One region of the Paenibacillus sp. Marseille-Q9583 genome, then DNA from elsewhere that is predicted to be linked to it. Evidence: riboswitches for the same ligand, from Rfam matches in the RefSeq annotation. Region 1 holds a riboswitch; each other region holds the start of a gene.
The links. Region 1 has a riboswitch for cyclic di-AMP ahead of ACWNM1_RS13805 (alpha/beta fold hydrolase). Riboswitches for the same ligand answer to the same signal wherever they lie in the genome.
Positions count from the first base shown of each region.

Region 2: it holds a riboswitch for cyclic di-AMP, as region 1 does, so the genes downstream of both, ACWNM1_RS23150 (C40 family peptidase) here and ACWNM1_RS13805 (alpha/beta fold hydrolase) in region 1, are expected to answer to the same signal.
Region 3: it holds a riboswitch for cyclic di-AMP, as region 1 does, so the genes downstream of both, ACWNM1_RS17445 (ubiquitin-like domain-containing protein) here and ACWNM1_RS13805 (alpha/beta fold hydrolase) in region 1, are expected to answer to the same signal.
Region 4: it holds a riboswitch for cyclic di-AMP, as region 1 does, so the genes downstream of both, ACWNM1_RS05080 (hypothetical protein) here and ACWNM1_RS13805 (alpha/beta fold hydrolase) in region 1, are expected to answer to the same signal.

Region 1 is NZ_CDRJTB010000025.1:55,804-63,850, reverse strand. It holds gene ACWNM1_RS13825 (exosporium glycoprotein BclB-related protein) at 1-1,290, shown strand, start outside; gene ACWNM1_RS13820 (cysteine desulfurase family protein) at 1,394-2,506, opposite strand; gene mnmH (tRNA 2-selenouridine(34) synthase MnmH) at 2,558-3,595, opposite strand; gene selD (selenide, water dikinase SelD) at 3,653-4,711, opposite strand; gene ACWNM1_RS13805 (alpha/beta fold hydrolase) at 4,868-5,677, opposite strand; cyclic di-AMP (ydaO/yuaA leader) riboswitch at 5,784-5,968, opposite strand; gene ACWNM1_RS13800 (hypothetical protein) at 6,190-6,363, opposite strand; gene ACWNM1_RS13795 (Nif3-like dinuclear metal center hexameric protein) at 6,449-7,243, opposite strand; gene ACWNM1_RS13790 (endo-1,4-beta-xylanase) at 7,355-8,047, opposite strand, start outside.
Region 2 is NZ_CDRJTB010000061.1:23,827-31,873, forward strand. It holds gene ACWNM1_RS23135 (M1 family metallopeptidase) at 1-342, shown strand, start outside; gene ACWNM1_RS23140 (hypothetical protein) at 354-1,184, shown strand; cyclic di-AMP (ydaO/yuaA leader) riboswitch at 1,399-1,537, shown strand; gene ACWNM1_RS23145 (C40 family peptidase) at 1,591-2,019, shown strand; cyclic di-AMP (ydaO/yuaA leader) riboswitch at 2,379-2,520, shown strand; gene ACWNM1_RS23150 (C40 family peptidase) at 2,526-3,017, shown strand; gene ACWNM1_RS23155 (GNAT family N-acetyltransferase) at 3,273-3,758, shown strand; gene ACWNM1_RS23160 (c-type cytochrome) at 3,886-4,242, shown strand; gene ACWNM1_RS23165 (4a-hydroxytetrahydrobiopterin dehydratase) at 4,334-4,621, opposite strand; gene ACWNM1_RS23170 (hypothetical protein) at 4,850-5,143, opposite strand; gene motA (flagellar motor stator protein MotA) at 5,350-6,153, shown strand; gene motB (flagellar motor protein MotB) at 6,137-6,955, shown strand; gene rluF (23S rRNA pseudouridine(2604) synthase RluF) at 7,055-7,756, opposite strand; gene ACWNM1_RS23190 (ATP-binding protein) at 7,746-8,047, opposite strand, start outside.
Region 3 is NZ_CDRJTB010000037.1:10,432-18,478, reverse strand. It holds gene ispE (4-(cytidine 5'-diphospho)-2-C-methyl-D-erythritol kinase) at 1-599, opposite strand, end outside; gene ACWNM1_RS17470 (small, acid-soluble spore protein, alpha/beta type) at 740-916, opposite strand; gene veg (biofilm formation stimulator Veg) at 1,101-1,376, opposite strand; gene yabG (sporulation peptidase YabG) at 1,787-2,689, opposite strand; gene rsmA (16S rRNA (adenine(1518)-N(6)/adenine(1519)-N(6))-dimethyltransferase RsmA) at 2,761-3,645, opposite strand; gene rnmV (ribonuclease M5) at 3,642-4,193, opposite strand; gene ACWNM1_RS17445 (ubiquitin-like domain-containing protein) at 4,370-5,533, opposite strand; cyclic di-AMP (ydaO/yuaA leader) riboswitch at 5,815-6,044, opposite strand; gene ACWNM1_RS17440 (TatD family hydrolase) at 6,242-7,012, opposite strand; gene ACWNM1_RS17435 (HD domain-containing protein) at 7,124-8,047, opposite strand, start outside.
Region 4 is NZ_CDRJTB010000006.1:111,548-119,594, forward strand. It holds gene kdpB (potassium-transporting ATPase subunit KdpB) at 1-2,008, opposite strand, end outside; gene kdpA (potassium-transporting ATPase subunit KdpA) at 2,025-3,701, opposite strand; gene kdpF (K(+)-transporting ATPase subunit F) at 3,714-3,791, opposite strand; gene ACWNM1_RS05080 (hypothetical protein) at 3,918-4,334, opposite strand; cyclic di-AMP (ydaO/yuaA leader) riboswitch at 4,524-4,713, opposite strand; cyclic di-AMP (ydaO/yuaA leader) riboswitch at 5,134-5,299, shown strand; gene ACWNM1_RS05085 (hypothetical protein) at 5,445-5,936, shown strand; gene ACWNM1_RS05090 (hypothetical protein) at 5,953-6,462, shown strand; gene ACWNM1_RS05095 (hypothetical protein) at 6,502-6,954, shown strand; gene ACWNM1_RS05100 (hypothetical protein) at 7,105-7,296, opposite strand; gene ACWNM1_RS05105 (ABC transporter permease) at 7,331-8,047, opposite strand, start outside.

The sequences.
Region 1 (8,047 bases):
CCTCAAGGAACCACTGGTGCAGGGCTGCAAGGTATTGTAGTCTTTAATCCGGCACAAAGCCCATTGTATCCAGCGGGTCAAGTAGTAACCTATAATGGCAGCACTTATATAGCTACTGTTGCCGGACCCAAAGGAACACCAGGTAGTTCGTCAGATTATTTGCTAATTGCTGGTGGAGCGACAGGCGCGACTGGGGCGCAAGGACCTCAAGGGCCTCAGGGACCTCAAGGACCTCAAGGACCTCAAGGACCTCAAGGAGCGCAAGGACCTCAAGGGGAATATGGTGTTGGTGGGACAGGCGCGACTGGTGCGACTGGTGCGCAAGGTATACAGGGACCTCCAGGTCCTGGAGCAGGGGCAACTGGGCCGACAGGCGCTACGGGTACTGCCGGGCTTGCTGGACCGACAGGCGCTACGGGTGCTGCTGGGCTTGCTGGGCCGACAGGCGCTACGGGTACCGCCGGGCTTGCTGGACCGACAGGCGCTACAGGTACCGCCGGGCTTGCTGGACCGACGGGGGCTACGGGTGCTGCTGGGCTTGCTGGGCCGACAGGCGCTACGGGTACCGCCGGGCTTGCTGGACCGACGGGGGCTACGGGTACTGCCGGGCTTGCTGGACCGACGGGGGCTACGGGTACTGCCGGGCTTGCTGGACCGACGGGGGCTACGGGTACTGCCGGGCTTGCTGGACCGACGGGGGCTACGGGTACTGCCGGGCTTGCTGGAGCTACGGGGGTTACCGGAGTTACTGGAGTTACTGGGGCAACCGGTGAGGGCGCAATCATTCCACTAGCATCTGGAGGACCTATTATTATGACCACGGTTTTAGGTGGTTTGGTTGGAACAACAAGCCTCATAGGCTTCGGAAATTCAGCTACTGGCATTTCTCTTGTTGGTGGAAATATTGATTTGACAGGTACTGTTCTTGGACCTCTTATCAACTTTGCCATGTCGGTTCCTCGTTCAGGAGTGATTACATCTATTGCTGCTTACTTCAGTAATACTATTGCTTTATCGCTTCTTGGTACTACGATAAATGTAACAGCGCAATTGTACCAATCGGCCACACCAAATAATACATTTACTCCTATTCCAGGCGCAATAGTACCACTTCCATCTATCACTGGTACTATTAATTTAGGAACTTTTGTCAGCGGAATTACGAATGGTATCAATTTTGCTGTAACACCGCAGACACGTCTTCTTATGGTATTCTCAGCCACTGCTACAGGTCTTACCCTTGTAAATACAGTCACTGGTTATGCAAGTGCAGGTTTTACTATTGTGTAATCACTAACACAAACAAAAGCATCTGCCTTCCCCACTAAAGGAGTGACAGATGCTTTTGTTGAAAATTAATGATGCAATGCATTAGCTTTCTAATCTTTCGGGTTCAGAAGCCGCTGTTCTTTAGCTTACCCATAACCTCATCGATCTCCGCTTTAGTCGTATACCGTCCCACACTAAAACGAACCGCTCCCTGCCCAATACTTGCAGAGACATTCATTGCCTTTAGAACAGGTGAAATCAATGTTTCTCCAGAATGACACGCTGAACCTGTTGAGGCAGCCACATCTTCCAGCGAAGCAATCACTTCGTGACCCACCGCTCCAAGAAAACTAACGTTAAGCGTGTTGGGCAATCGCTTATGCCTATGACCATTCAGGTGAATTCTGTCGCCAAATGCCTCCTGCAATCTATCGTAGAAATAATCCGCTACTTCTTTCACACGCTCTCTGGATGCAGAGTCCGAAGCAAGCTCACAGGCTTTTCCTAATCCAATAATATAAGGGGTGTTTTCCGTTCCGGCACGTCTCCCCTGCTCATGACCCGCTCCGTGAATTAATGGTTCGATGTGAATGCCCTCTCGGATGTACAATGCTCCAATCCCTTTTGGCGCATATAATTTATGGCCTGCCAGCGTTAGAAAATCCACCCCTAACTCAGCCACATCAAGCTCTACTTTTCCAGCGGACTGCGAAGCATCGGTATGTATAAGGACACCCCGTTCATGGCAGACCTCGGCTATTTCTTTGATTGGCTGAATCGTGCCCGTTTCGTTGTTAGAGTGCATAATGGAGACTAGTATAGTTTGGTCTGTAAGCTGATTTTTCACATCATTTACCTGCACCATTCCATACGCGTCAACAGGTACATAAGTAATCGTGTAACCCAACTGCTCCAGATACTGACACGGTTTTATTACCGCAGGATGCTCCACAGCAGACACAATAATGTGATTGCCTTTATGTCGATACGTTTGGGCGACGCCCTTGATGACGGTATTATTCGACTCGCTGCCCCCGCTTGTAAAAAGCACCTCACCCGGCGTACAATTCAGGAAATTAGCCACCTGTGTTCTTGCTCGCTCGATTCCGACTTTAGCTTCATGTCCCAAAGAATGACTGCTTGAAGGATTGCCAAAATGACCATAAAGATAAGGAATCATAACCTCTGCTACTTCCTTATCTACAGGTGTTGTAGCGTTATAGTCTAAATAGATCATTTGTTAAGCCGAGCCTCCTCTAAACCCCTCATACTTTACGATACATAAAGCTTATACCTTCTGATTACTTAAAAAAGAGATCACCGCAGCCTCAGCTTCATCCAAATTGTTCACCTTAAAGGTAACTCTCTCAATGCCTTCATACTGAGTAGACGTATAATCGTATTTAGGATCATAGTAGTATTCTAACAGCAGCGCAACAGCCTCTCCGAACATATCAGCTTGCAAGCACCGCTCGATTTCCGCCGCAATGGGGATATGAATTCGCGATTTGATACTTCGAAAAGCTGAAATACACTGATCCTTGTACACTTCTGGTTTATAGTCCTCAAGGATTTGCTGCACTCTGGCTTGTAGTGGCATCTCAATCCAAATCTGTGTTCCGATCTCTTTCTGCTCGGCCATGAATGGGGGCATTACGACCTTCCCAATCTTTTTGCTCTCCGCTTCAAACAGTACATAAGGAGCATCCCCAAGCTTAATTAATTCCTCCATAAGAAGACTATCGAACGTTTTTTGATTGTTTGCATGAAGTCCGATCTCGCCAAAGATAGAACCGCGGTGACCTGCCATTCCTTCCAAATCCAGAACAGGATAGCTCTGTGTCTTCAGGCGGTGCAGCAGGTTTGTTTTACCTGTACCCGTATTTCCATGAATGACATAAGGCTTCGCCTTAAATTCATAGGACTCCAGTTCATCCAGTACCCATTTACGGTAAGCTTTATAGCCGCCAATCAATCGGTAAGCGTGAATATCCATTAAAGAAAGTACGGTCGCAGTTGTACGGCTGCGCATACCTCCCCTCCAGCAGAATACAGCCTTGTCCCCTTGAATCGCAGCAAATTCTTTGACAAAGGAAGGTAGCTTCGCCGCAGCAATCTCCAAACCGCGTTCTTTCGCAGCCTGCACACTTATCTGTTTATACAATGTACCTACTTCAGCTCGTTCCTCATCGTCAAAAAAAGGAATATTCAAACTCTCTGGCAATGTCGAGTCTTTATATTCAGAAGGAGATCGAACGTCGATAACGGTGATCTGCTTCTTATTCTTTAACACTCTTAGTTCTTCCAGTGTAATATCCTGAAACAATGCGCTCTCTCCTCTGGTGGCTAACTTCTTAGGTCGCCTCTAAGCTGAACTCCAGCGTTATTGCGCAGCTATAACTGCAATCTGACCCGGATGTTCTTCCGTTACCTCTCCGATCAATGCTGCTTCCACACCTGCATCTACTAACTCTTTTAGCAAATCCTCACTTTGTTCTGGAGCAACAGAGATCAGCAATCCACCGGAAGTCACAGCATCACACAGAATATAGCGGCTTAATTGGTCCATCTCTTCCGGATATAGAATACTGCCCTCCAAATGGGCAAAGTTATTCTTAGTGCCGCCTGGAACAAAGCCCTGCTCCGCGAGCTCTCTTACTCGTGGCAGCATCGGTACATCGCCTTGACGAATAATCAGTCCGTGATTGCTCCCTTTTGCCATTTCCGAGGCATGTCCAAGCAACCCGAATCCGGTAACATCTGTACAAGCATGTACATCATAGGGCTCCATGATTTCAGCCGCTTTTTTATTCAATGTAGACATGACTGTCGTAAGGCGTGTAGTTTCTTCTGGGGATAGCTGATCCTTTTTAATAGAAGTCGTTAAGATGCCCACTCCGATAGGTTTAGTCAAAATCAGCTTGTCTCCTACCTGCGCACCTGCATTCGTTCTTACTTTGTCCGGATGCACAAGGCCCGTAACGGCCAATCCAAATTTAGGCTCTTTATCGTCGATGGAATGTCCGCCCACAAGCGTTGCTCCTGCTTCCTGCACTTTATCTGCTGCACCGCGCAAAATGTCACCGAGAATGCTTTTGTCCAAAACAGAAATAGGGAAGGCCACAATATTAAGCACTGTAAGCGGCTTGCCGCCCATAGCATAAATATCACTTAACGCATTAGCTGCTGCAATTTGCCCAAAGGAATACGGGTCATCCACGATCGGCGTGAAAAAATCAACAGTTTGCACTAACGCTAGATCATCACTTAATCGATATACCCCAGCGTCATCACTGGTGTCTAGACCTACAAGTAGATCCGGATTAGGAACGGTTGGTGGTAGACTGCGAATAACCTGCATGAGATCGGCGGGACCGATTTTGCAGCCGCAGCCCCCTTTTGAAGATAATGAGGTCAATTTTATGGTTTCGGCTTGAGACATCATGACTCAGCTCCTTTAGATAGTTAATATCGAATATCTTTAATCTTACATCAGTAGACAGCATTGTACAAAATACAGACATACAGAAGAACGCCCCGTAGCCAGTACATACTCCCCGGCTATGGGACGCCCCTCATTTCTCACTTACCACTAAGATCAACTAATCTGCTGAGTTTCCTGCTGTTTCTCCAAAAACCGCTGAAGTATAGCATTAAATTTCTCCGGCTGACACAAATTACTAGGATCTAATGCGTTAGGAATGATCACTAACTGAGCATGTGGCAGCTGAGATACCATATCCTTCATACAATTAACTCCAAATTCACTAAAGTCACCTACAATACATAAGGCGGGACGCTTAAAAGACTTTAAGCATCTAGTGTAATCCACATGGCTCGTAGCCAGCCTTTGCCGATACAATTCCCGTGGACGTTTATCGAGAAGTCCTCTTCTAATCTCGTTATAAGCCAGATTCCAGCGTTCCCGGTACATCATACGAATCGAAGGCAGTACAAGCTCACTTGGAGCGTAATACATTAACCAACTGCAATAAGCAGCCATAAGCTGGATTTTACCGATTATCGTTGACGCCTGACTTCTACAAAAGCTATCCGCGACAACAATCGCTTTTACTCGCTCTGGATATTGCTTCGCAATATGTTGTACGACGAGCCCCCCATAGGCACTCCCAACAAAAACAGCCTCACGAATACCCAAATCATTCAATAGCATAATTATATCTAGACATTGAGTTTCAATAATCTCGTTTGGGGCCTGCAGTAATTCACCTGATTTGCCATTCCCCCGTAAATCACACAGAATCACTTTATATTTATCAGAAAAATACTCCAATTGTGGCTTGAACATACTATGTGTTAATCCATGTCCATGGATAAACACAACCGGAGTCCCTGTTCCATTGATTTCGTAATAGAGCGAAGTTCCATTCAGTTTAGCAATAGGCAAAGTTAACACCTCTTTCATAGATAGGTTCTACAACTATATCTGCTTTTTAACGCAGCAAAAAACCACAGAGGGATTCTCTGTGGCTATTCATCATCAAATACGCCATTCATCCTCTCTCCATACGCTTACGAGGTTAGCTGTCGGATTCGGGCAGTGAGAGTTGCCCTACCTGCATGGATGCATTTATGCACCTGGAACAGGATTCACCCCATAACTAGTACCGATTGTTACACTGGTTCCCAGTTGTTGGTTCCCCCGCTTTCCTTAACGGAAATTAAGCGGACTTCTTATGTAATTGTCAGTTATGTGATGAATCATACTCCGTGTAAGGTTTCTTGTAAAGTTGAGCCGTGGGCAAAATAATGTTGAAAGCCATGCTTTTCATTTCATATTGAGCATACACTTCGTTTTCTCTTTCTTTTTCTCTTGTTTACTCAATATATCTAAAAAAAGCCGAGCGGCCATCAGAGATCAATCCCTGAACCACTCGGCTTCGTTATACAATCATATGGCTACAACAGATCGGCGTTTTTCAATGCATGTTCCCAGCTCGGAAAAAAGAACAGCGCACTTCTCATAAGATCAGGATCGCTTTGCTTCACTTGTTTTTTGCTGATCGAGCTTCCATCGGTTTGAAGCTTTTTGATACGACTTAACACTTCATCAGCCTCCAAAGGAATTTCCATTGAAACACTCCTTTCTCAGTGACCTGGTTTCCAATCATTTTCTCCATAATATGCAAATTTATTCTTCATTTCGGTTTATACGAAATTAAACCAGCTGATAGACCGGTTGTTCAGCAATAAAGTAAGTAGGAATCATTGGGTATTTCTGTGCCAGAACTTCAGCTAAATATTTCATTCCTGGAGCTTCACTTTCCGCATGACCTAACATAATCAGCGCTTTTGATCTGCCTTGGTGGACAGCATCCCTCACATATTCTGGAGTTTCCCATTCGGGGCCCTCGCCAGCAATAATTAAATCAAGATTGTGCTGATTAAAAAGAGGAATAGCCATCGTTCCACCTCCTCTGTAACCTACTAATATCCCCACATGTCTGCATTTCTGGGATAGGTCTCCGGCAGCACGTACATAGGAGATGCCTAGCTTTCTTTTTATATATTGAGCCGCTTCACTTACCGTCATAGCTGGAATCGATAGGATTGTAGCAGTGGATTGCTGCTCAACCACATAGGCTGACCATTCAAGCTCTCGCAGCAAGCCCACCATGATCCCATCCGGTTGATGCCGATGCCAATAATCATGATAACGAAAAATAGCCAGTTCAGAACGCTCGATTACACTCAGTTTCGCAAGATATACAGGGTCATCCTCTAACCACTCACTCGTCTCATGATGACTGTAATACACACCTTCATGTGTGATCAACAAATTGGCGTTCATAGCAACCGTTCGTTCCACAACATATTGCGTAGCGCAAAATGCCGTAACCATCCCTGTAATCACCATTTCTGGATTCCCCGGCTTAAGCGTATCCACAGTCCCATCTATCTGTTCCATAGCTCCTATTAAATCTTCCAGAATCGTTCTAATTGTCACGCTCACTTTAATCCGCCCTTTGAGATCTACTCTACTAATCTATCAACGTATAAATAACCCGCCCTTAATCGATATAAGGACGGGTTCACAGTTCATTATTTGAGCAGCTTGCCCACTCTATGATTTCGTGGCAGAAGTGATAATTCGATGGAAAGCTGGCTTCGGCTTATGCCCTTCATCGAATAGGAACGGCCAGTTCTTCCGACCACGAACAGGGAAATCATCCAGCCAGGTATAGTCATCCGCTGCTCCCCAGAACGTGACCGAACTAATCACGTCCCGGTATTCTCTCAGCAGTGCGAACATCGCTTCATATCGATCTGCTTGAAGTTCGAGCAGCTCAGCAGGTACTGTCTTTAAGTCCATTCGTTTGTCCTCGAAACGGAACATGGATACATCCAGCTCAGTCAATTGAAGCTGAAGTCCTAACGAGGCATATTTCTCAATCGCTGCACGAATATCATCCAGACTAGGATCGTATAAATTCCAGTGTGCTTGCAATCCGACGCCATGGATCGGCACGCCTTGTTCCAATAGCGACTTCACCAGTTTATAAATTTTGTCACGCTTTAATGGATGGGATTCGTTATAGTCATTGTAGAACAACAAAGCCTTTGGATCGGCTTCATGCGCGAATTCAAACGCTTTGGCGATAAAGTCTGGACCAACAATGTCGAGCCACTTCGACTGGCGAAGAAGTTCTTCTCCCTCATCAGCGATTACCTCGTTTACAACATCCCAAGCATAAATTTCTTCCTTATAACGTCCTACAACGGTCTGAATATGTGATTTAACTCGTGCAAGCAGAAT
Region 2 (8,047 bases), on a different contig from region 1:
ACGATCAAAAAGAATGGCAACAGCGATGCTCAGAGCTATGAATCCATTGTAAAGATTACAAACAAAGGGAGCCATTATGTTGACGTTCCCATTAGATTCACATTCGACGATGGCTCTGCGACAGAGCAGGTCTGGAGCGGTGAAGGGGCAGAGACTACATTCCAATTGTTAAGCGATAAGCTTCTCCTCTCTGCTGAGATTGATCCTGAGCATACCGTTCTTTTAGAAAGCAAACATCTGAACAACTTCAGACTGGCGGAAATAGAGCCCAAAACGCTCTCCCGCTGGACATTAAGTGTAACTAAACTAGTTGAAACTGTGCTCGGAACTCTTGTCTGGTGAGGTGAATGATTGTGAGAACATCGATAACCCGCGGCTGGCAAAGCATGAAGGAGCAATTTTATATTCTGATTCTGCTCTTCATCTACCGACTGCTCTGGGGCTACTTTATGTACGGCTTCATCCGGTCTGCTATCGTTCCAATTCTACTGCGCTATCCAGATAAAGACGCTGGTGGCAGCGGAATGGGCAGACTACTCTATTATGTCGAAGGGCAGTTCAGCTTAAACACAGATCCTGCGATACGTACTTGGTTATGGATGTTCCTAGGGCTTGTTGTCTTACGACTGCTACTCTCCCCCTTCATAAGGGCAGGATTACTGCATGAACTCCATCAGGAGCGAAAAGGAGAGCGGGGCCTGTTCTTTTTTCCCGGTATGAAGCTTTATGGATTTCCAGTGTTTATCTTCAGTCTAATCGAATGGGTGCTGGCTCTACTTCCGTTATACTGGCTTGCTCCAAAAATGTACGGGCTATTCTTGTCCTCCTTTCTGAACTACTCTTTGTTACTTCATCTAGTTCCATACGTATTGGCATGGCTTATATACATCTTTATCGTGCGCCTGTTCCTTCTATATATGCAGTTTGGTTATACCAGCGGCACGGGGATGTTCTCCTCCTTATTCATTTGCTTGAAGTCGCTGATTCCGGCAATAGGAATTTCAATCATACTTGGTGCAGCAGGCCTGATCCTTTTGCTAGTGTGCGGACTAACGGGTATCTTCTGTCCTGGCCTACCAGCACTTCTTATTCGTCAACTTTCATCACTGCCCTCAACACTCTTCAAAATGTGGGGAATTTCAGCTCAGTATCATCTATGGCACAGTAAAGCATTTCCACAATAATTTGAAGCATTACAGAACATAATATAAGAGTCCCGGTTCCTGAATCAGGAGCTGGGACTCTTTCGCGTTATAGACAAATTATGAGGATTTGCAAAATCGTAAAGACTTTGTTACAATAAGTCCTGTTCCATTGGTAACAAGTTTGTAATCATTTGAAACGATTTCTACATAACTTCATGTATTTGTCGTAGTCATGTCGATAAGTCACTATCTGGTGCATAAAACGCCGAATTCCTTGCACCGGGAAGTGGGGGAACCATATTTTGGGTGAATTGATCTCGCTTTGCAGTGATCATAGGGGAACCTTCTACCGAATCCTTAAGCTAACCTCACAGGCATTGGAAGGGGTACAATTTTTTTGAAGAATTTAAGAAAAGCATGCGTCGCTGCGGCGCTAGGACTTGTGATGGCGTTCTCTATTGGTGGAGGAAGTGCCTTTGCAGATTCTAAGATGGACAGTGTTATTTCAAAGACAATTGGAGTTGCCTATAAAACCGGAGGCACTAGCACTGCCGGGTTTGACTGTTCTGGATTTACTACGTATGTATTCAAGAAGGTGGGTCTTTCTTTGCCCCGTACTTCAAAAGCTCAATATAATGTCGGAACTCCTGTAGCCAAAAGTAAATTACGTTCAGGTGACCTAGTTTTCTTTAACACATTAGGCAACGGCGTATCCCATGTCGGCATTTATGTTGGAAACGGAAAATTCGCACAATCATCATCTTCATATGGCGTGACCATCACTTCACTTAGCCAGTCCTACTGGGCCAATCGCTACGTTGGTGCTAAAAGAGTAATGAGTACTTCCTCATATCAAGCTATAGCCTACGATTAATACTTCCCCACAACTATAACCTCACAATTACATTATATAGACCTGGGTTTGATTATTAACTTAATCGAATCCAGGTTTTATTTTGCCTTATTATATTCTTTACACCTCCAGAACGGACTTTAAACACTTTTATTTGATAAAAATTTCAATAAATATAAAAATTAGTTTAATATTATCGCTTACATATGCATTTTGTCTTTAAAAAAACGAAATTTTCTGCATGATTATGTTAAAAACGATTGCCAAGCGGCACTCTGTTTGTTACAATAACTGCAGTAAGATTTTAGTAACATTTTTGTAATCATTAAGTTGTTATTTACAAAGGTTTTGTCATGTATTGATTACAAGCTATTCCTAATCAACAGTATCAGCCGAGTTTCCTAACTATTAGGAAAACGGGGGAACCAACTTTGGGTGAATTGACCTCCATTTTTAGAGGGGTCATAGGGGACCTTCAACCGAACCCTTAAGCTAACCTCGTAGGCATCCGGAAGGGGTATAAACTTTTGAAGAAGAAGCTAGCAGCAGCAGTACTTAGCTTTTCCATTATTTTCACCATCGGAGCAGGAAGCGCTTTCGCGGATTCCAAAATGGATAAAGTGATCGACAAGACCATCGGAACTAAGTACGTATCCGGCGGCATCTCCACAAATGGATTTGATTGCTCCGGATTTACAATGTATGTATTTGATAAAATTGGTATAAACCTACCACACCAATCAGGTTCCCAGTATCAAATGGGTACTGCTATCTCCCAAGATGATTTAAGATCTGGAGATCTTGTATTCTTCAATACAAGTGGTAAGGGTGTCTCCCATGTCGGTATTTATGTCGGTGAAGGCAAGTTTGCACACGCATCTTCCTCACGCGGTGTAACGATTAGCTCCCTGAGTGATAGCTACTACGTGAAACGCTACATCGGTGCTAAACGAATTATGAGCACGGATGCTTATCATTCTGTTGCTTCTGAGACAGAAGATAATGATGATGTTCAATAAGTAAATCGTACATAGGCTCTTTTCCAAGATGTTGATTCTTGGGGAAGAGCTTGTTTTTTGTCTTATTTAGTATTTACCCCTCTCAGAATTTGTAAAACAATAATCTTCATAAATTTCTGAGTCGACCATGCCTCTTTTTGTATATAATTAGTTACAAGCATAAACGCCTTCGATCTCCTTATAAGGACCATAAGTATTTTAAGCTAGAAATACAAGACATTTTAAGTCGCCCCGTGAAAGGAGGTTCTTGACCTTATGATAAATCCCCCTGTTACTTTTCATGTAGCGCCTATGGAGACCAGTCACGCGGAAGAGATTTGCAACTGGGATTACACTGCCCCTTATAATATTTACGGCTGGATGCCGTGGGAGCAAATGCAGGCTCTTGGAATCGAGTTCGGTGACCCGCAGCTACGGAATGAGCAATATGTCTCCATATTAAATGGGCAAGGGATGTTGTGTGGATTCGCGCAGTTGTTTCCAATGGAAGGTGTTGTTCGCTTGGGGATTGGTATGCGCCCTGATCTATGTGGTCAAGGTCTAGGAAAAATATTCATGGATGTAATCGTGCAAACAGCCTTGCTTCGTTATCCTGAGCGTGAGATTGATCTAGAGGTATTGACCTGGAACCAGCGGGCGATCCGAACTTACCAAAAGTGTGGATTTACAATTACCGATACGTATGAACGCCTAACCCCCACAGGAAACAAACCTTTTTATTGCATGGTCTATGATAAATAATATAAAATTCCATATTTTTCAATGATTTGATGGCATTATCGTTCATTTTTTTGTCACAAACCCTATGATAACGCTTCACCTTGAGCTATAATGTAGGGAGCAGCTTACATAGAAGGGACGAACTGGGATGCAGAAATGGATCATGAGCGGTTTGTTTTTTGCCGCCTGTGCCTTTGCGGTAGTACTTATGTTTACACTTCCAGGTAAAGAAGAGGTAGCTGAACAGAATAAGCCGACGATGCCGGAAGTCCAATTGGATGCGGCAAAGGCCGAAGCAACCGTGAAAGCCAGCTGTATCACCTGTCACGGCGATCAGCTTCAAGGTGGAGTTGGACCCAGTCTTCAAAATGAAGGCGGTCAGCATGATGCTGAAGAAATCTACAGTATCGTCACTAAAGGACGAGGTCAAATGCCTTCCTTTAAAGAAAAGCTAGCCCCTGAGGAGATTGCAAACGTCGCCCTCTGGCTCTCAGAGAAAAAGTAACAGTAACTACTACCTAAGCAACTAAAAACGCCCGTGCCAGAAGATAGTTCACTATCTGCGCACGGGCGTTTATTTATGAGTTTGGGCGACACTAACGATTTTTCTCAAAGGCTTCATTAAATTCATGTGCCTCTCGAATATCTAGAGCTGTAATTCCGTCTTCCTCATTTGATTTCAGTCGTAAAGTCACTGTCTTATAATCAATCGTAATATGTGGATGGTGATCAAAGGCTTCTGAAATGGTGGCTACTTCATCAACGAAAGCAATACCCTTCATATATTGGCTGAACATATATTTTCGCACCATGGTATTCTCTTCCAGCTTCCAACCTTCCAGCTTGCTGATCTGCTCACGCAGTTCTTCTTCGGTAAATAACAATTCGTTTCCTCCCTTACTAAAAATTGCAGTAAAATCCGCAGGTCCCTTTACTCGTCTTATTCGTTAAACAAAACATCCCTTAGCTTCTGAGGTCCAAGGGATGTGCCAGGATAAAGGCAATATTTTCGATTAAATGTATTCAAGAATCCCAGCGATTATAACTCGGCTACACCAATTTTAACACGGGCTACTAACTACGGGCAAATTACGCCCCGCCGGCCCCTCTTCTTAAATCAAAACAACAGAGGCTAAATCCTCTTCTCCGACTAAAATATTAATGCGGTGCGTGTCCTTATCGTAGATGATAACGCCGCTCCCCACCTCAATCATAGGTTCATTACCCAGCGCGAAGAAAAGATCCTCAGCCAGCGCCTCCCATACCTCCAGCTTGGATTCCTGCGGCAGTTCTTGCCACTCTTCCGGATCCATTTCAAAAAATAAGTACCCATCGGAAATTCGTCCGACAGCCTCGGTTAAATCCGTCAGAATTTCACCGTAATCTCTACCATGCTTTACACCCACATGTATCACTCCGTTTTCTCCACAGATGAATAATTACTTACCTTATCCATTATAGCCGAAAAAATGACTTCACAAAAAACGGAATGATGTCGATAAATAAGAATATACGTTATTCGGTTTCGAACAGAGTGCCTTGCCGCTGTTTCAAGGATGATATACGCGGCTTTGTCGGAACACATCTTATAATCTCATGGACGAGGTGCATAATGGAAATTTCAACAATACTCGGTTTAATTTTTGGTCTAGTTGCAGTAATTTGGGGTATGATCCTCAAGCACGCTCCTCTTCACGCTTTAGCCACACCCGCTGCTTACGTTATTATCTTAGTGGGGACGGCGGCCTCCATCTTTATGGCCTTTCCAATCTCGGAGGTCAAAAAGATTCCAAGTCTGTTTAAAATAATTTTTGTCAAAAAGAAATTAATCAGTAAATCGGAATTAATTACTATGTTTATGGAATGGGCTTCTATTACACGGCGTGAAGGTCTACTGGCTCTTGAATCTAAAGTCGATGAAATAGAAGATAACTTCCTCAGAAACGGCATGCGGATGATTATTGATGGGAATGACCAGGACTTTGTCCGCGATGTTCTCATGGAGGACATCCATGCCACAGAGGATAGACATAAAGCAGGCGCGCTCATTTTCACACAAGCAGGTATGTATGCTCCTACACTCGGGGTACTCGGGGCTGTTATTGGACTTATCGCCGCTCTGGCTGATATGAGTGATATGAACAAATTGGCTGCAGCAATCGGGGCTGCCTTCATTGCAACACTACTCGGTATCTTTACAGGTTACGTATTATGGCATCCTATTGCCAATAAGCTAAAACGACTTTCCAAACGTGAAATTGAAGTTCGAATGATGATGGTTGAAGGTCTACTGTCCATACAATCCGGTGTATCCACTATTGCCATCAATCAGAAGCTTGCTGTCTTCCTGACACCTTCGGAACGAGCTAAGTTAAATGATCAGAAGGAGGGTGGATCGGGTGAGCAAAAAGACTAAACGACACGAGGAGCATGAAGAACACGCCGATGAATCGTGGCTACTGCCATATTCTGATCTTATGACCCTTCTGGTAGCCTTGTTCATCGTAATGTATTCTATGAGTGCAACGGATGCCAAAAAATTCGAAGAGATGAGTCAAGCCTTCAGTTCCGCTCTTAATGGCGGCACAGGTATTCTTGAAGAGCGGGCGGCAATGCCATCTAAGACTCAAGAGGATTTAGGAAAAAATGATCAAATGGATAAATCAGTAGCCAAGAAAAACGAACAAACAGAAATGGCTAAGCTGCGGCAAAAGGAACAAGAGGATTTAGAGAAGCTTAAAAAGCAGTTTGATCAATATATCAGCAAGAACGGTCTAACCGATCTTCTTAGCACTAAGCTCAATCAGTCTCAGCTTATGATTACGATAAGCGATAACGCGCTGTTCGCTTCCGGACAGGCTGTAGTTAAAGATGATTCTCGTCAATTAGCAAAGTCCATCTCAACCATGCTGCAGCAATTCCCGGATTATGACGTAGTCGTGCAAGGACATACCGACAATATCCCTATCTCTAATAGCAATTATTCTTCCAACTGGGACCTGAGCGCGGATCGTGCCCTTCAGTTTATGAAGATCTTGCTGACGAATACGAATCTGAATCCACGGAAATTTAGTGCGATTGGTTATGGGGAGTACCACCCCATTTCTGAAAATACAACAGCTGTTGGACGAAGTAAGAACCGCCGGGTTGAAGTATCCATTATTCGTAAATATCAAGAAACCAAAGAGTTCTCAGGTATTGCTCCTTCCGATGAATAATGATTATCCTATTACAAGCATAAAGAGCTGTCCCAAGGTCTTAGACCGATGGAACAGCTCTTTTTTGACACATTGTATTCAAATCTAGGTTCTTCTGCGTTATAGAAGTTTATAGTTCAGTGTAGCTCCAAGTTCTTGCTTCTCTTCAGCAGACAGCTCACGCCATTCTCCTGTTTGTAATGCCCCTAGACGAATATTCATAATCCGAATGCGTTGCAGCTTTCTAACCTCGTAGCCAAAAGCGCTGCACATACGGCGGATCTGACGATTCTTACCCTCCGTCAAAATAATACGGAATACACGCTCTGTAATACGAGTGACCTCACAAGGCAGCGTCTTTTCACCTAATATCTTTACGCCACTGGACATGCCGGTAATAAATGATGGCGTAATCGGTCTGTCTACAGTAACAACATACTCTTTTTCATGCCGACCTTCGGCCCGCAAAATCTTGTTAACGATGTCCCCATCATTGGTAAGCAGAATCAATCCCTCTGAATCCTTATCGAGCCGCCCAATCGGGAAGATTCGCTCATGATGACCCACAAAATCAACAATATTCCCCTTAATATGCTGCTCTGTAGTTGAAGTGATACCCACAGGCTTGTTTAACGCAATGTAAACCGTCTGGCTTGATGTTTCAAGCGCAATACCATCTATTCTCACATCATCGCCTGGAACGGCCTGACTGCCAAGCACAGCAGGTTGTCCGTTGATCGTAACTCTACCACCTTCCACCAGCTTATCTGCTTCACGGCGTGAACAGTACCCTGTCTCACTGATGAATTTATTAATTCTCACGTTGTCCTTCACTCCGTTCATCCTTAATATTAAGCCAAGGGGTATCCGTACCAGCTGCAGGCAGCTTGATCATAACAGTTGTCCCTTGACCCACTTCACTTTGTATTTCCAAATGACCCTTATGAGCCTGAATAATACGTTGGCTAATCATTAGCCCTAAACCTGTTCCCGACTCCTTATTGGTGAAGAAGGGCTCACCCAGCTTTGGCAGCATGTCCTTAGGAATTCCTTCGCCTTGATCTGAAATAAGAATGAAGACAGAATCTAAAGTATTTCTTAACTCCATTGAAA
Region 3 (8,047 bases), on a different contig from region 1:
TCCTGCATCTTTCGAGCCGAAGGATGAACAGCTATATTATTGCTACGAACGCGTCCGTATACTTCCGCAGTCGATACATTGATAGGTGGCTTAGCCAATACTACCCAGCATTGCGGAGGGTTCTTAATCGGCGTCAGCTTCTCGCCACGACCTGTTGCCAAGGCAGTGCCACCTGTAACGCAGAATGGCACATCTGAGCCAAGCTCAGCGCCAAGCTCCTGCAGCTCCTGTGCAGGTATACCTAGGCGCCACAGTCGGTTCAGGCCACGTAGCGTAGCCGCAGCATCGCTGCTGCCGCCAGCCAAGCCAGCAGCGACCGGTATTCTTTTATCCAGATGGATATGTACACCACTCTTCACGTTATAACGCTCTTTAATAAGCCTAGCCGCTTGAAAGGCCAGGTTCTTCTCATCTAGAGGAATATATCCCGCTTGACTTGATATTATAATAGTATCCCTTGGCAGCTCAGACAGCTCTAAACGGTCTGCTAGATCCACCATGGTCATAATCATTTCCACCTCATGAAAACCGTCAGCACGCTTGTGCAGCACATCCAGCATCAAATTAATTTTAGCTGGTGCCTTCTCATACATTTTCAAGGCGTTCACCCACCTTCAGCTTTTCCCGTAAAAACAACTTAACATATTATATGAAAAACTTCTAATGAAGTCCAATAATAAAAGGGTGTCGCCAGTTGGACGCACCCTTTTTCGTTAAATAATTGTTCACACGCTAAAGATTAAGATTTCCGCGCAGCCTCTTCTGCGAGCTGAATCGCTCTTTTTACCATATTACCAGCATCCTTCGCCCGTATTCCTCCCCAGCCTTCGCGTTCCACCGTTTCGTAAAAACCAAGCTCCTTGGCTAACTCTGTCTTTAGTTCTTCCGACATCATGCCTCGTTTTCTGCGGCTCATTACGGAATTCCTCCCTTATGAAAGAAAATGATAAACCGATTGCTCAATTAGTATGCTTGCTTAGAACAAGGATCATTCACTGAATATTAACCGCAAAAAAAAGAAACGGTCGTCCTTTATGAAGGACAACCGTTTCTGATAAAAAAATAAAAAACAGCCTCCAAAGGAAGCTGCCCGTGAAACATTAAGCTTTAATATACATAATCCGCATCTGCCCATCGTCTTCACATACTGTGATTTCCACAGATTCAGTAAGGATATCGGCATAGCTATAGGAGACTCGCTTGAATGTTTGCTGCTCCTGATCCAGTTTGACAATAAATACAGAAGGGTACGTTTCTTCCAGGACACCGGTGCGTTCTACGGTTTTACGACGACCTCCGTTTGCACGCAACGTGATCTTATGACCGACGTGAGCTTCGAGACTGCGTTTGATTTCCAACAGCGCGTTATTAGCCATTGCCTGACGACCACCTCTTTTCTTGTCCATTATACAACTTCCCCAGGTGTTTGTCAAAGCAAATAAATAATTATAGATGATGAATATTTGGTTGTCAACGGAATTTTTTTGCGGAGAATCAGAGGCGAACTAATAGCCTTGTTATCTGTAATAGGTTTACCACAAAGCAAGAAAAATAACATTGTCGATCTTTAAAGATAACTACCATTTCACACAAGAATAATCGCCTTTGGCGTCCCTATAAGGACGGTTAGCGTTTATGCGGGAAATATAAGGATAATGTATAGCGTGAAACTTATACTTTCTTAAATAAAAAAAGGGTTAAGCTCATCGCTCACCCTTTCTTCGCGTACTCTATTCGGCCACTCCAAATTACCTATTAGCTTTGAAAATAGACCAGTACCTGTCGATTAAATTGCGGAAGGTGTCACTTTTAGTGCTGACAGGTTCTGCAGACGCGGCATCCCAATACGGAAGCTGCCACGGGTCTCAATACCGCCGATTCCCTGATTACCACTAATGGTGTTGTTCAAAACCTCACTCAGATTCACCGTATCCTTAATGGGCGTGAACGACGATTTTGCCGCTACATAAACTGGATCTAAGGCATGGATCAATATCCGTCCAGGAGAACTGGCGAAGTTCGCCCCTGCCCCCAGCAGTGCTTCAAAATGTGACTGACAAGCACCTGCAACAATCGTCAACGCATCAAAATTTCGCTCATAATCCCTAGCTACCCTAATAGCAGCTACGAAGTTTTGCGAATTTTTATAGCTGCTCAGACTGTGAAGATCGTAAGTATGCTGTTGCTTCAGCACCCCGTCATGGCCGGTAATCACCACAATATCTGGACGCACGCGGGGCAGCAGCCGGTATAAAGTGTCAGCCATTGCGGACTCATGAACATGATGACCTTCAGCAGGGATCCGCAATTGCTCGTATAAGCTAAGGCTCTTATTCAAATACGCTGGATCGCCATCCAGATGCAGTACTTTCCCCGGTACTTCAAAATAAGCAGCTTCCTTGGGCGATGGAGCCCATGCTCCTTCTGATAGAGCGCTCCCGCTCCGCTGACTTTGCTCCTGTCGGTCTTTCCGCAGCTGCGTCAGTGATTGATTCGCTTTAATCTGTGCCTGCTGTCCTCGTTCCGTAATTCGGGTAGGAGGCACTTGAACCAAGTCATTCAGAGGAGAATCCGCCAACAGACGGAAATCTGTGCCTTTAATGACGGCTCTGTCCTGCACAATATGATCTACACGAAAAGTCAAATCTCCGCCATAAGATTTACGAACGACCAAGTCTCCTAAATTCATTACAACCACCACCTCTACCCCATCGTATGGGCAAAGTCCTCAGTTGGTTCATAACTAGCTATGTTTTTAGCTTATTCAATTCCAGCAGCCAACAGAACACCGCTCAATCGGGCGTATTCTTCTAGACTTAACGTTTCTCCACGACGGGTTGGTTCAATACCAGCTTCTGCGAGTAAAGCCTCTAGACGCTCACGTCCCTCTTCAGGGAAGTAACGAGCCTTGAGATTGTTAGCAATCGTCTTGCGACGCTGTGTGAAAGAAGCTTGGACGACCTCAAAGAAGTGCTTCTCACTCTCAACTTCTACCGGTGGACGCTCTCTTACCTTTAGACGGATTACAGCGGACTCCACATTAGGTTGAGGAATGAACACCGTACGCGGCACAATGCAGACGAGCTCAGGCTCGCTGTAGTACTGCACGGCAATGCTAAGGCTCCCGTATTCCTTTCCTCCCGGAGAAGCAGCCATACGCTCCGCAACCTCTTTCTGAATCATTACAACGATGTTATCAAGCGGAAGCTTCTCTTCGAGCAGCTTCATCAGAATCGGAGTAGTTACATAATACGGCAGATTGGCAACTACGCTTACCTTGTTCACGGATGCAAAATCTTCTTTGAACAGCTCCTGCAGATTTACATTCAGAACATCATCATTACGAACCTTAACATGCGGATAAGGGGAAAGTACGTCCCTTAAAATAGGAATCAGCCTACGGTCGATCTCCACAGCGGTCACCGCACCAGCGGTTAGCGCCAAACGCTCCGTCAAGGCACCAATCCCAGGACCGATTTCCAATGCCCCTGATTGGCTATCTAGCCCAGCAGCGTCTACAATCTTGTCCAATATATTTTGATCAATCAAAAAATTCTGTCCTAAGCTCTTCTTGAACTTGAATCCATAACGTTGAATAATTTCTTTCGTCCGTTTTGGAGTCGAAATTTCCTCTCTACCACTCATGAAGTAATGCCCCCCTGATCAATTTGGGCGAGAGCTCCGGCAAATTCCTCCCGCGTAATTCCAAACATCGCCAGCCGCTTGTACAGCTGCTTGCCATTACAATATCCAATTCCAAGCAAATTACCAAGTGCCATACGTCTTTCAGCTGCCCGAGGGTGTACAAGCATTCCAGCGGCCATTAGATCATCAAGTCCGATTAAAGCAGGTGCACCTTCAAAAGAGGTATGTACATTCCGCAGCGCATGACGAATCGCCTCTGGAGAAGCGTTCTCCACACCGATATCTCCCTTGCGGGTTGCGTCCTTCTCCGGAATGAAGGCATGCTTGCAGCCCGGCACCTTTGCGGACACAATCTTACGAATTCGTTCACCCGCGTGATCCGGGTCAGTAAGGATAATCACTCCTCTGCGCTCCATAGCAAGCGCGATCTTCGCAATTACGGTCCGGTCTACAGCCGATCCCCCTGTTTCGATCGTATCTGCTTCTACAGCGCGTTTAACAGCGACGGTATCACTCTTACCTTCAACGACAATTAATTCCTTAATCATTTCTCTTGACTCCTTCCAAAAAAAGCAAAAAAGAAGAGGTTTCGCTCCTCTTCTTTTGGTTAAAGAATGTATAAGTGATGAGCGGTTGCTCTGCGATCAACGAAATGATCATCTGGCGTTCCTTAACGGTTATCATCACTATAGCTTATCGAAGAATAATTTGCAAAAGCTTCAGCCTAGTTTAACTCCGGCTTCACAGGTCCAATCACATAAATGGTACGTGATTTACGACCGAAATTACGGACATGGCTCAGTGAATCGTAATAGACATCTACTTTATTGCCTTTAATGGCACCGCCAGTATCTTCTGCTCGGCGGAATCCAAGCCCCTCGATATATACCCACCAGCCAATAGGGATTACATTCGGGTCTACCGCAATTGTACGACCTTCCGTTACGCGTGTTCCGGAGGCAGTTTTGGTACCAATACCTGGCTCTTCTGATGAATAAGCTGTCATGGAGACGTTCTTAATCATCTTCTTGTACTCAAAGTCTACGCCAGCCTTGCTAGTGACGTTATTAGTCTTGGCGCTAACCTTAGCCGTTTTTGAAGTGGTGTTTGATTTGGAAGTTGTTGTAGTCTTAGCTACAGCCGGCTTAGGAAGTGCTTTGGTACCAACGGCAATAATCTTATCTTTCGTTACCGTTTGTACTTCCTTACCAATCATGCGCATAGAGGCCAGTTCTCCGTCTTGGTAGATCTTTTCAATATGCTGAATCATGACGCCTGGTTTGCCTGCCTGTGCCACTCTAACTGTTCCCACAGTAAGGGAGGGGTCTGCTGTCTTGATGACTCTGAAGGGTAAGTTAGTTGTTCGCTGTACGGTCTGTTTGTTGATGCGAACAATCTTAACCTCCATGTTTGCAGAAATGGTGGTGTCTAACGAAGGGAAAATCTTATCATGACCTTCTAGGGTAATGCCCATTTTCTCAATTGCTTTACCAATTGTGTCTTCGGTGGTATATAACGTTTTTGTTGCTCCATCCGCAGTAAGACTAATTTTCTGCGCACGATTGATAACGACACGGTCACCGTCTTTTATTTCATCACTCAGTCCTAAAGATAGTTCATCATGCGGCTGCAGCGAAATTTGCTCTTTCTCCAACACATCACCAAGAAGCGCTTCCCGCGTTTCAAGCGTCTGTGTTTGCCCGTCTATTACTAAAAATAATTGTTTGTTGCTTTGACCGTGTACGTACAGCAGAATAAGTAGCGCGATAGCGACTGAAATCACGCCTGCAAGTAAAAGTACGCGAGTATTCACTTGCTCCCACCGTAATGCGAAAGACCTGCTGGATGACTGCGAATCATGGGATACTTCTGGTTGGAATACGCCCATTCTCTCCATCCTCCTTACATAGCCCCGTCGTCAATTGTATATCATGAGGACTGAATTCCTTTGACGAAACTATTTGAGATTGTCACAGGACACGCACGTAATAACTTAGCGTCTCCTGCTCATGGATCGCCTGCTCGGCACAGCTACTCCCACCCCTGTTATATAACAGTATGTGGGCAACATTCTATTTATTCAAAAATAAAAAAGCCTAAAAAGAGTTCAACTGAGGACTCTTTCGTGGCTTCTCCAATATCAGAATAGAGAATGCTTGTGCACGAGGTTGCCTCTCTTACTTGCGCTTACGGGGTTAGCTGTCGGGTTCGGACGAAAGAGAGACGCCCTATTTCAGGTCACCCGCTCATGGCGGTTGCCCTTAAATTCACCCCAAAGACCACGTGAAGAAATCAAATACTGTCCTACGGCACGTCTAAACCGTATTTAAAATACAGGCATGCGGCAGGTCAATATTGGTTCCCCCGTTCTCCATACGGAGACTCAGCGAGACGATCCATGAATCAATGGCTGTCACTATAACACAGCTCACATCACTGAAAAGATGATATCCTGTTTTGATGCATGTTGTAAAGGACGATTCAACCACGTTTACGCAAAAATATGGTTAAAATATTGTAATATTCAGCCGTTTTTATATTAAAAAAGTTTAATATATCGGCCGTTCTCTATTTTTCGCCTGTTTTGCTCCCGTTTTCACTCAATCCCAAATCGTTCCAGTGCGTTCGCATACGTTATTTTAGCCAATTCTTCCCATGTCAACCCTTTAATTTCAGCTGCTGCCTCTGCTACAAGCTTCACATGAGCGCTCTCATTTCGCTTCCCGCGGAAGGGGTGTGGAGTCAAATATGGAGCATCGGTTTCGATCAATAATCGGTCTAGTGGGGTCTGCGCAAGCACTTCTTTTGGCACTCTTGCATTTTTGAACGTAATGGGTCCTCCAAAGGATAAATGAAAACCAAGATTCAAGCACATTTTAGCTGTTTCCCAGCTTCCTGAGAACGAGTGCATCACGCCTCCAACCTCATTTGCTTTTTCCTCCCGTAAAATCCGTACAACATCCTCATGGGCATCACGATCATGAATACAAATCGGCATATTTAGTTCACGGGCTAGTCCAATTTGCTTGCGAAAAACTTCATGTTGCACATCCTTGGGGGAAGTATCCCAGTAATAATCCAGTCCGATTTCACCAATAGCCACTACTTTTTTATGACTGCATAGAGAAGCGATCCACTCGAGATCTCCTTCTTTCATATCAATCGCATCCTGAGGATGCCAACCCACTGCCGCATAAATATAATCATAAGATTCCGCCAGCTTCATCGTTGAGGGAATCGTCTCCCGATTAAATCCGATATTAATCATCTTGCTAACTCCTGCTTCTACAGCACGAGCGATAACTTCTTCCCGATCCTCGTCGAATTGAGGTGCATCCAGATGCGTATGTGTGTCAAACAGAAACATTTTAACCCTCACTCCTTGTTCTTTTTTAAATGTATGACAATATAAGTTTCACGCTATCCGTTATATCTTATATTTCTACTCTTCTTGTCAAAAATCCCATATTTTCTTGTATTATTTTGCAAAAATCTCTGCAATAGAAGCAGGCAATCGCGTAAGCGCATTTCTCAACTTATCCTGAGGAAAATAAAGATGATATCTGCCACGGTGAATGCCGCTAATAGAACGCACAATATCCGACACCTCTGAAATTTCCCGCAGATGATCATGCCGATCAAGCAGCAGAATTTGTTTATTGTCAAAAGCTTCTCCCGGACGGAACACATCATAGGGTAGATCTGTTGGAAAATCAATCTCTAAATCATATTCTGGGTGAAGTCCCGCTGCCTCAAAACTGCTGCGAATTTCAGTAATCATATCTGTATCGAGATTCTCCACCTCAACATATTTATACAGTTTACGATGAATAAAACGGGTACACAAGTCGCTTAGTAGCTCATCTTTCTCAAGCGTCCATTGCATAAAAGCCGTCTGTACCAGTGCTTCATCTAGCATTAAATATTGCTTCACTGTCACCTCACCACGGAATAAATCCTCCAGCGGATTAATCATGAAACTAAAATTGTACCCCGCTTGGAAAAGCTCCTTGGCTCTACGGAAAATTTGTCGCAAAATAATCTCTGAGCTACGTGTCACCGGATGAAAATAAACTTGCCAGTACATTTGATAACGCGACATTAAATAATCTTCAATGGCATGCATTCCCGATTCTTTTACAACAACTCGACCATTATAAGGACGCAGCATTCTTAAAATCCGATCAATGTCGATCGTCCCATAGTTTACACCCGTATAGTACGCATCACGCAGCAAATAATCCATGCGATCAGCATCTAGCGGACTGGAAACGAGATTTACAACAATTTCATGCTCATAAGTTTTAGCGATTACAGAGGCTACTTTACGAGGAAAATCCTCCTCCACATCACGCAAGATCTCAGTAATCTCTGTGTCCTCCAGAATAATTCGACAAGTCCA
Region 4 (8,047 bases), on a different contig from region 1:
CAATGAGCTTGATGCCAGCAAATGGAACAACCACTCCGCCTAGCCCATAGATAAATATATTGCGTCCAAGCAGCTTCGTAGAGCTCATAGCTTTATACGATACACCCTTCATAGCCAGTGGGATGAGCAGGGGAATAATAATCGCATTAAATATTAAGGCGGATATTATAGCCGAGCTTGGCGAGCCTAGTCCCATTACATTCAGGGCTTCCATTTCAGGAATGGCGAGCATGAACATCGCCGGAATAATGGCGAAATACTTCGCGATATCATTCGCGATACTAAAGGTTGTTAACGCACCCCGCGTCATCAGCAGCTGTTTACCAATCGCCACGACCTCAATAATCTTCGAAGGGTCAGAGTCCAAATCGACCATATTTGCTGCTTCCTTAGCAGCTGTAGTACCGCTATTCATGGCTAAGCCCACATCAGCTTGTGCAAGGGCAGGGGCATCATTTGTACCATCCCCGGTCATGGCAACCAGCTTACCCTCGTTCTGTTCGCGGCGAATGACTGCTATTTTATCCTCAGGTGTACTTTCAGCGATGAAATCATCTACACCGGCTTCACGGGCAATCGTAGCTGCGGTGAGCGGATTGTCACCCGTACACATGATGGTCTTGATCCCCATTTTCCGCAGCTCATCAAACCGCTCTTTCATGCCTGGCTTAACGGTATCCTTCAAGTAAATAAGTCCATAGATCCGATTGTCTACTGCAACCGCTAATGGGGTCCCCCCCATCCGGGCGATAGCATCAGAATTACTGTCGAGGTTCGCGGGAATGACTCCGCCTTTCGACTGTACCCATTTCTTCACGGAGTCTACCGCACCTTTGCGTACGCAGCGTCCATCTTGCAGGTCAATACCACTCATCCGAGTTTCGGCCTTAAACTCTACGAATTCGCCACCTTCAGCAAGCTTGCTGTCATAGCTGCGTTCCAGCTTTTTGGCCAGCTCAATTACAGAACGTCCCTCAGGCGTCTCATCCTTTAGGGAACTGATGGCCGCCCATGCCGTAAGCTCCGCTTCGGATTCATTTCCGACAGGTACAAATTCACTAGCCATCCGGTTCCCAAAGGTAATCGTACCGGTCTTATCTAGGATCATCGTATTAATATCACCAGCAGCCTCAACGGCCTTACCCGACATCGCGAGTACATTAAACTGGGTCACCCGGTCCATACCCGCTATTCCGATTGCGGATAGTAGTCCCCCGATAGTTGTCGGGATCAGACAGACCAACAAGGCGATCATAACCGGAATATCAAGATCAACGCCTAGATAAGTTGCAATCGGCCGCAAGGTCACTACTACAATTAGGAAAATCAGCGTCAGACTGATCAAAAGCGTATTAAGTGCGATTTCATTCGGTGTCTTCTGACGTTTCGCCCCTTCCACAAGGGAGATCATTCGATCTAGAAACGACTCACCAGGATCACTTGTAATTCTGACTTTAATCTCATCACTGACGACCCGTGTACCGCCTGTAACGGAGCCAAAGTCCCCACCAGCCTCCTTGATTACAGGTGCAGATTCACCTGTAATCGCTGATTCATCTACGGAAGCCAGCCCTTCAATCACTTCACCGTCACCAGGAATGAGTTCTCCCTGACTGACGATGACGATATCCCCTTTACGCAGTTCGGAGGAGGAGACTGTCTTCACCGTCCCTCCAACCAGTTTGTTGGCAGTGATATCTTGTTTCGTTTTCTTAAGCGAATCAGCTTGGGCTTTACCGCGGCCTTCCGCCAGTGCTTCAGCGAAGTTCGCAAACAGCACTGTAAATAGCAGAATGAACAACACTGTGATATTGAATCCTATCGATTGCTCAGCATTAAAATATCCAGGAGCCAGCACCATGAGGAGTACAATGATCGTACCGACCTCTACCACGAACATGACTGGATTTTTGATTAGCGTTACTGGGTTAAGCTTTATAAAGCTATCCTTTACAGCGCTTAGGAGTATGGGTCCCGTCAGCAGCTTTTTTCTTTTTACAGTACTCATCTTATTCTCCCTCTTCCTACCGTAAGGTTAGATATTCTGCAATGGGGCCGAGTACAATGACCGGCAGGAATGTCAGCGCACCGATAATCACTACTGTACCGATCAGAATTCCCGTAAACAGTCCATTGTCTGTGCGGAATGTGCCAATTGTCTCAGAAACCGGCTTCTTCTGAAGCAGAGAACCTGCTACCGCCAGCATTGCGATAATAGAAACATAACGACCTAGCAGCATGACAATCCCGGTTGTGACATTCCAAAAAGTTGTATTGTCTGCAAGACCTTCAAATCCTGAGCCATTGTTCGCGGCAGAAGAGACATATTCATATAACACTTGGCTGAGTCCATGGAATCCAGTATTCGTAATCGCCCCTTGCCCCAAATCGGTCAGGAACGCAGCTGCAGTTGGCACAAGAATAATGAACGGATGCACAAGGATCGCAATGGCAATCAGCTTCATCTCCTTGGCCTCTATCTTCCGTCCGAGGAACTCCGGTGTCCTGCCGACCATCAAACCGCACAGGAAGACACCCAGAATCGCGTACATCAGCATATTAATCAGTCCGACACCTTTACCACCGAAGACATTGTTGAGCATCATCAATGCTAGAGGCGTAATGCCTCCCAGCGGTGTCAGCGTATCATGCATATTGTTAACACTACCTGTCGTAGCTGCGGTTGTTACTGAAGTAAACAAGGAAGACTGCGGTATGCCGAAACGCACCTCTTTACCTTCCATGCTTCCTTGTGAAGATTCGATTCCTAGTGCATTGATCGCCGGATTACCTTTTGATTCAGCATAGAAGTTTAGGCTTAATAGCAGAACAAACAAGGTCATCATTGCGGTAAAAATTACCCAGCCCTGACGTTTGTTCTTGGCAAACAATCCGTACATATAAGGGAGCGAAGCTGGCAGCATCCACATAGAGAGAATCTCCAGAACGTTCGTAAGTGGATTAGGGTTCTCAAAAGGATGGGATGAATTGGCCCCGAAGAAGCCGCCACCATTCGTGCCCAGATGTTTGATCGATTCCAAAGAAGCTACTGGACCGATAGCAATTTGTTGTGTTTGGCCCTCTAATGTAGTGACTTCAAGTGATGGCTTGAGCGTTTGTGGCACATGCAGTCCTACCAGCACCAATGAAACTAACAAAGCTAGCGGAATGAACACACGAATATGTGCTTTGACGAAATCCTCGAAGAAGTTCCCGACTGATTTCCGTCCCGTGATTCCTCTGACAAAGGCAACTGCAACAGAAAATCCGCTCGCTGCAGATGTGAACATCATCATCGTGATGACAGCCATTTGTGAAAAATACGAAAGCCCCGTCTCCCCGCTATAATGCTGCAGGTTCGTATTGGTCATAAAGCTGATCACTGTATTGAATGAAAGCGTCTGTTCCATATCCGTAATTCCATTTGGGTTTAACGGCAATCCCCGCTGCAATCTAAGAACAATGTAACTGAAAGTGACCAATACGATATTTGTTAACACAAAGCTGAGCGCATACTTCTTCCAAGACATTCCGTCCCGTTTTTTCAGGCCGATCAGCTTATAAATTCCTTTTTCCATACCTCCAAACCATCGATCCGTACGGTTCGGTTCATTAGAAAATACATAATATAAATACGTGCCCATCGGCTTAACCAGCAAGATAAGAATTACGATTACAGCAACTATTTGCAAAATGCCCATGAATGCCCCTCCTTAAAATTTCTCCGGATGAATCAATGCGTAAACCAGATATACAAACAACAGTAGGGTAACAGCGATTACTAGAATCACAACTTATCCCTCCCTGTATCCTCAACTACACCTGCGCACCAGCGCATAAATCCATAAAACAACCCGTAAATTACAGCTAACGAAGCCACCATATACAGATCCATCATATCTACCGCACTCCTTCTTTTATCCTTGATGAGGTGATTTATCGATTAGAAAATCAGCATCACCACTATGAGAATAGATTACATAACTTGCACCAAGTCTTTTATAGACCAATCTAGGATTTATTGAGCTTGTGATTACAAAAATCGGCTGTGTAGTCCAGGTGCGGCACATCTGAATGTAGCGGCAGCATAACGTAAAGCTGCTCTCGAACAGATATACCCGTCCTACCGGGAACGGTGGGCGAAACCAAGTATTCTGATGGCGGGTATCAACTAGAACGACTTGTTCAATCCCCATCTCTTCGAGTAGGGCCTTCTCAGGCAAGTTGTTGGTCAATCCGGCCATCTTAATGCCTCTGAATTTTAGAAGCTTAATAAAATGTTCGCCTGCCTTCGTTGGCGCACATACCAGTACATATTCATTCTGATCTGTCATCTCTTATTCTCCTCAAATGCTTTGCTTGTAAGATCAGAGCTTGATCACCCTGATCTTGAAAGAAAGCTACCGCTAATGATGAATATAACGACCTCTTCGTGAGGTTTTCCATAAATGCTTTGCTTAAAAAAGCACAGCAAAAAGCCACAAAGGATTCTCCTCTGTGGCTCGCTAGCGGTCACATTGCACTCATCCTCTCTCCATACGCTTACGAGGTTAGCTGTCGGATTCGGGCGGTGAGAGTCGCCCTACCTGTATAGATGCGAGCTCACTCACATCTTCTACAGGATTCACCCCATAACCGGCTTCCGACTCTCACATCGTCTGCCGATTGTTGGTTCCCCCGCTTTCCTTATCGGAAATTAAGCGGATCAAATATTCGATTGTTGTTGAAACAGGAGTAATCATACCCTTATGCAGGAAGTATTGTAAAACCTGATTGATGCCAAAATAATGCAAATTAAAAACTATTTTCGCATTGGATAGCGCTTACTTGATATCCAATCTCTCTATATCTCTTGTTTACTCGAGTTTCAATCCATTAGCGAAAAACGCTCATACCATGTGATTTTATTCACCACGATTAGTGAAATGACCAAAAATCGCCTTTATAAGAAAGGAAACAAGAAAGCGAGATTAAGCGAGGAAGAAGCCCGATAACACGCAATAAATACCTATTTGGTTCCCTTTTTCGTCGTAGTCGGCAGGATTTGGTTTAAATTGCGCTCAAAAGAACACTTTCTGTTTTTACAGAAACACCTTGAAAAGAGTATGATTCGGGTTGAATCTATTTCACGAAATACATTCAACGCTGAGTTCCTGCAATTGCAGGGAACGGGGGAACCATCAGGTCATATGGCCTACTTGGGGTGAATCCGAAGGAGACTGTTCAAGTCTCACATAGGTAGGGCGACTCTCACCGTCCGAATCCGACAGCTAACCTCGTAAGCGTAAAGAGAGAGACCCTTGATCCGCCACGCTTTGGCACAGGTGTGTGTATACCTGTATTCCAAAACCGCAGCAGAGGTCCTCCTCTTGCTGCGGTTTTTGCGTTACCTGATTCTTTAACTGAATCTATAGGGTGATAGCATGCTGGACGGGGTGAAAGGAATGAAACATTATTATTGGGGAACTCAGCAAGGGCTACTTGAGCCGATAAGTCTAAACTATGTTTGCTTTGGAGCGTTATGGTTCGAAGAGGATCATCATAGAACAATTGTCGGCTACGCATTTGGTCAGAACCAGATTGACACATTGCGCCATTTCAGCAGCTCTTCTACTTGTGAACGCTGTATGGACCGAAAGATTATATACGAAATATATAAAAATATCCGCGAAAAGCAGCAGCTGCAGGATTGGGCAGCACACCAACGTTTTCCGTGGCTCACCGCCTTTAAAGAACCTTGGAAAGATGTTGCAGTCGGTTGGTACGTAATGAGATCCCGCAGCACCTTCCCCTTACATTTATCCGTTATACGCAAACAGAAATTCCGACTATGGCTGGAGCATGCCGCAGTCTGTGAGAATGAAGCTGAAATGCTCGCCTGTATAGAGAAGGCCAACATCACTCACCATGTTGATCTTAAGCTTTTGGAAACCTAAGGAGGAGAAACCTGTCATGGACCAGCGAAGACTATCTCGCATAGAAGTATTCGTCTTTGATTCACCTGAGCCTATTCACTATGGAATGGAGGCCGGTCAAGGTAGCCGTTATGGCATCCTGAAGCTTACCTGTAAAGGAGGTTGTAGCTGGGGAGCGTGTCTTATCTCTGCTAATACCAAAACCTTCGACCTTATTAAATGGAGTTCTTTTCTCAGAATGATTTATCATTGCCGACTTGAGGAAGCGATAGATAAAGTACGTTCCCATGGTTCAGAGTGGGATCAGACTCAGTTTGAGCTAGTGCAAGGTGCTTTACAGGATTTAAAAGCCAAGCTGCAGGGTAAATCCTTGTCAGGTCACATTGAGCAAGGTCGTCTGTACAGAGCTGTCGCTGGTGGGAGAGATTCCAGAGGAGGGCGGCTATATTATAAACCATCCAGTGTTGCGCTTCAAAAACATAGTTATCCAGAACCTGATACCGCCGAGCTTATCAACAAATCCATTTCTTACTTTTCTATATTATAGGTTCATCCCATAACCCATTCTGAAAGGATCGTGTTTATCATGCCTGACCCCTTACCTGCCGGATCACCCCGTAGAACTATATTTGCAGAGTGTGTTCAAAAGTGTACGAATGATATCTATACGCTCAGTTTCATGTTGTTACAACAATCAGCAGAAGCCGAGAAGGTTACTATCCGTACTTTTAAAGAGCTTCATAAAATATTCCGACAAAAAAGCTTCGACAGCCAGCTATTCTCTATCGAAGCTTACCGCTCTTGTATCCGACAATGCGCCGATTATTACGCACGCCGTTCTCTCCTGTCTTCCAAGGCATTGCCTTGGGAAGAGCAGCTTGTAAAAACGATGTGGTATGGCCTAAAGCTATCTTTACCTCAAATAAGCATCATCCTGCAAAAGAGTGTTCCTGTGCTAAAAGCGCAGCTTAGGCGTGTGCGGGAGCAACTGACTGCTCAAGAGGGTTTGCTGCCTAGTGGTAATCTATCCGTTGTCTAATCCCTCAAAAGGAACAGACATCTGAGTGTACGGAGCATATATTGGACTCAGGAAACCTGGAGTCCGCAACTATCTTCCAAATAACTTTTACGATACGTACACAAAAAAGAAAAAAGCCACGGCATCTGCCGCGGCTTCCTTTCCCTACTATTACGCTTTGCTCTTACGCGCCTTACCGTACATCCACAATCCCGCAATCATTCCTACCATGGCAATACCAGTCAATACACCTTGAGTGAAATCCATAACAGCGGATCCATCTGAATGGAGCATTCTACTAACCGTAGCCAGAGATACCGAACTCATTAAAAGCATCATATTGTATTGTTCACTTTTAGTCATGATTACCACTCCTTAAAAGTTTATATGAAGCCACTTAGATCTTGTAAGCCTTCATCGCTTTTCTGATCTCTTTAATACTTGGACGTTTGCCGTACATCAATACGCCTGTGCGATAGATCTTGGCAGCCAACCATCCAAAGATGAACGTGGTAACAAGCAGGATGGCTAATGATACAATAACTTGCCAGATCGCTACTTCACCAACACCAATTCGGAGCAGCATGGTCAATGGAGAGGTGAACGGTACATAACTCGCTACCTTAACCAGCAGAGTATCCGCATTGGAGATACTGAACAGTGGAACATAGAATGCTACGAAGCCTAACATCATAATCGGCATAACCGCTTGGCCAAGATCCTCTGTACGGCTGACAATCGAACCTACAGCTGCATACATCAAGGCATAGAGGAAATAACCTAGTACATAAAGAACAATCCCATAAAGCAACAAGTTAATATTAAGCTGGCCTAAATCCAGGTCTAAATCTTTCAAAATCGTTGCATTATGCGGAAGCTTAAGATTGACAACTACCGCTGCGATAATGACTCCAATTTGTAATAATCCTACTAAGAAGACACCGATAACTTTACCGAACATTTGCGCTAAAGGTGAGGCACTTGTAATCAGAATCTCCATGATCCGTGAGCTCTTCTCTGAAGTAATCTCAGCTGCGATCATATTACCGGTCATCATGATAGACATGAAGAACAGCATAAGCATGGCGTATACAATGACGTAATTAATAGGTGG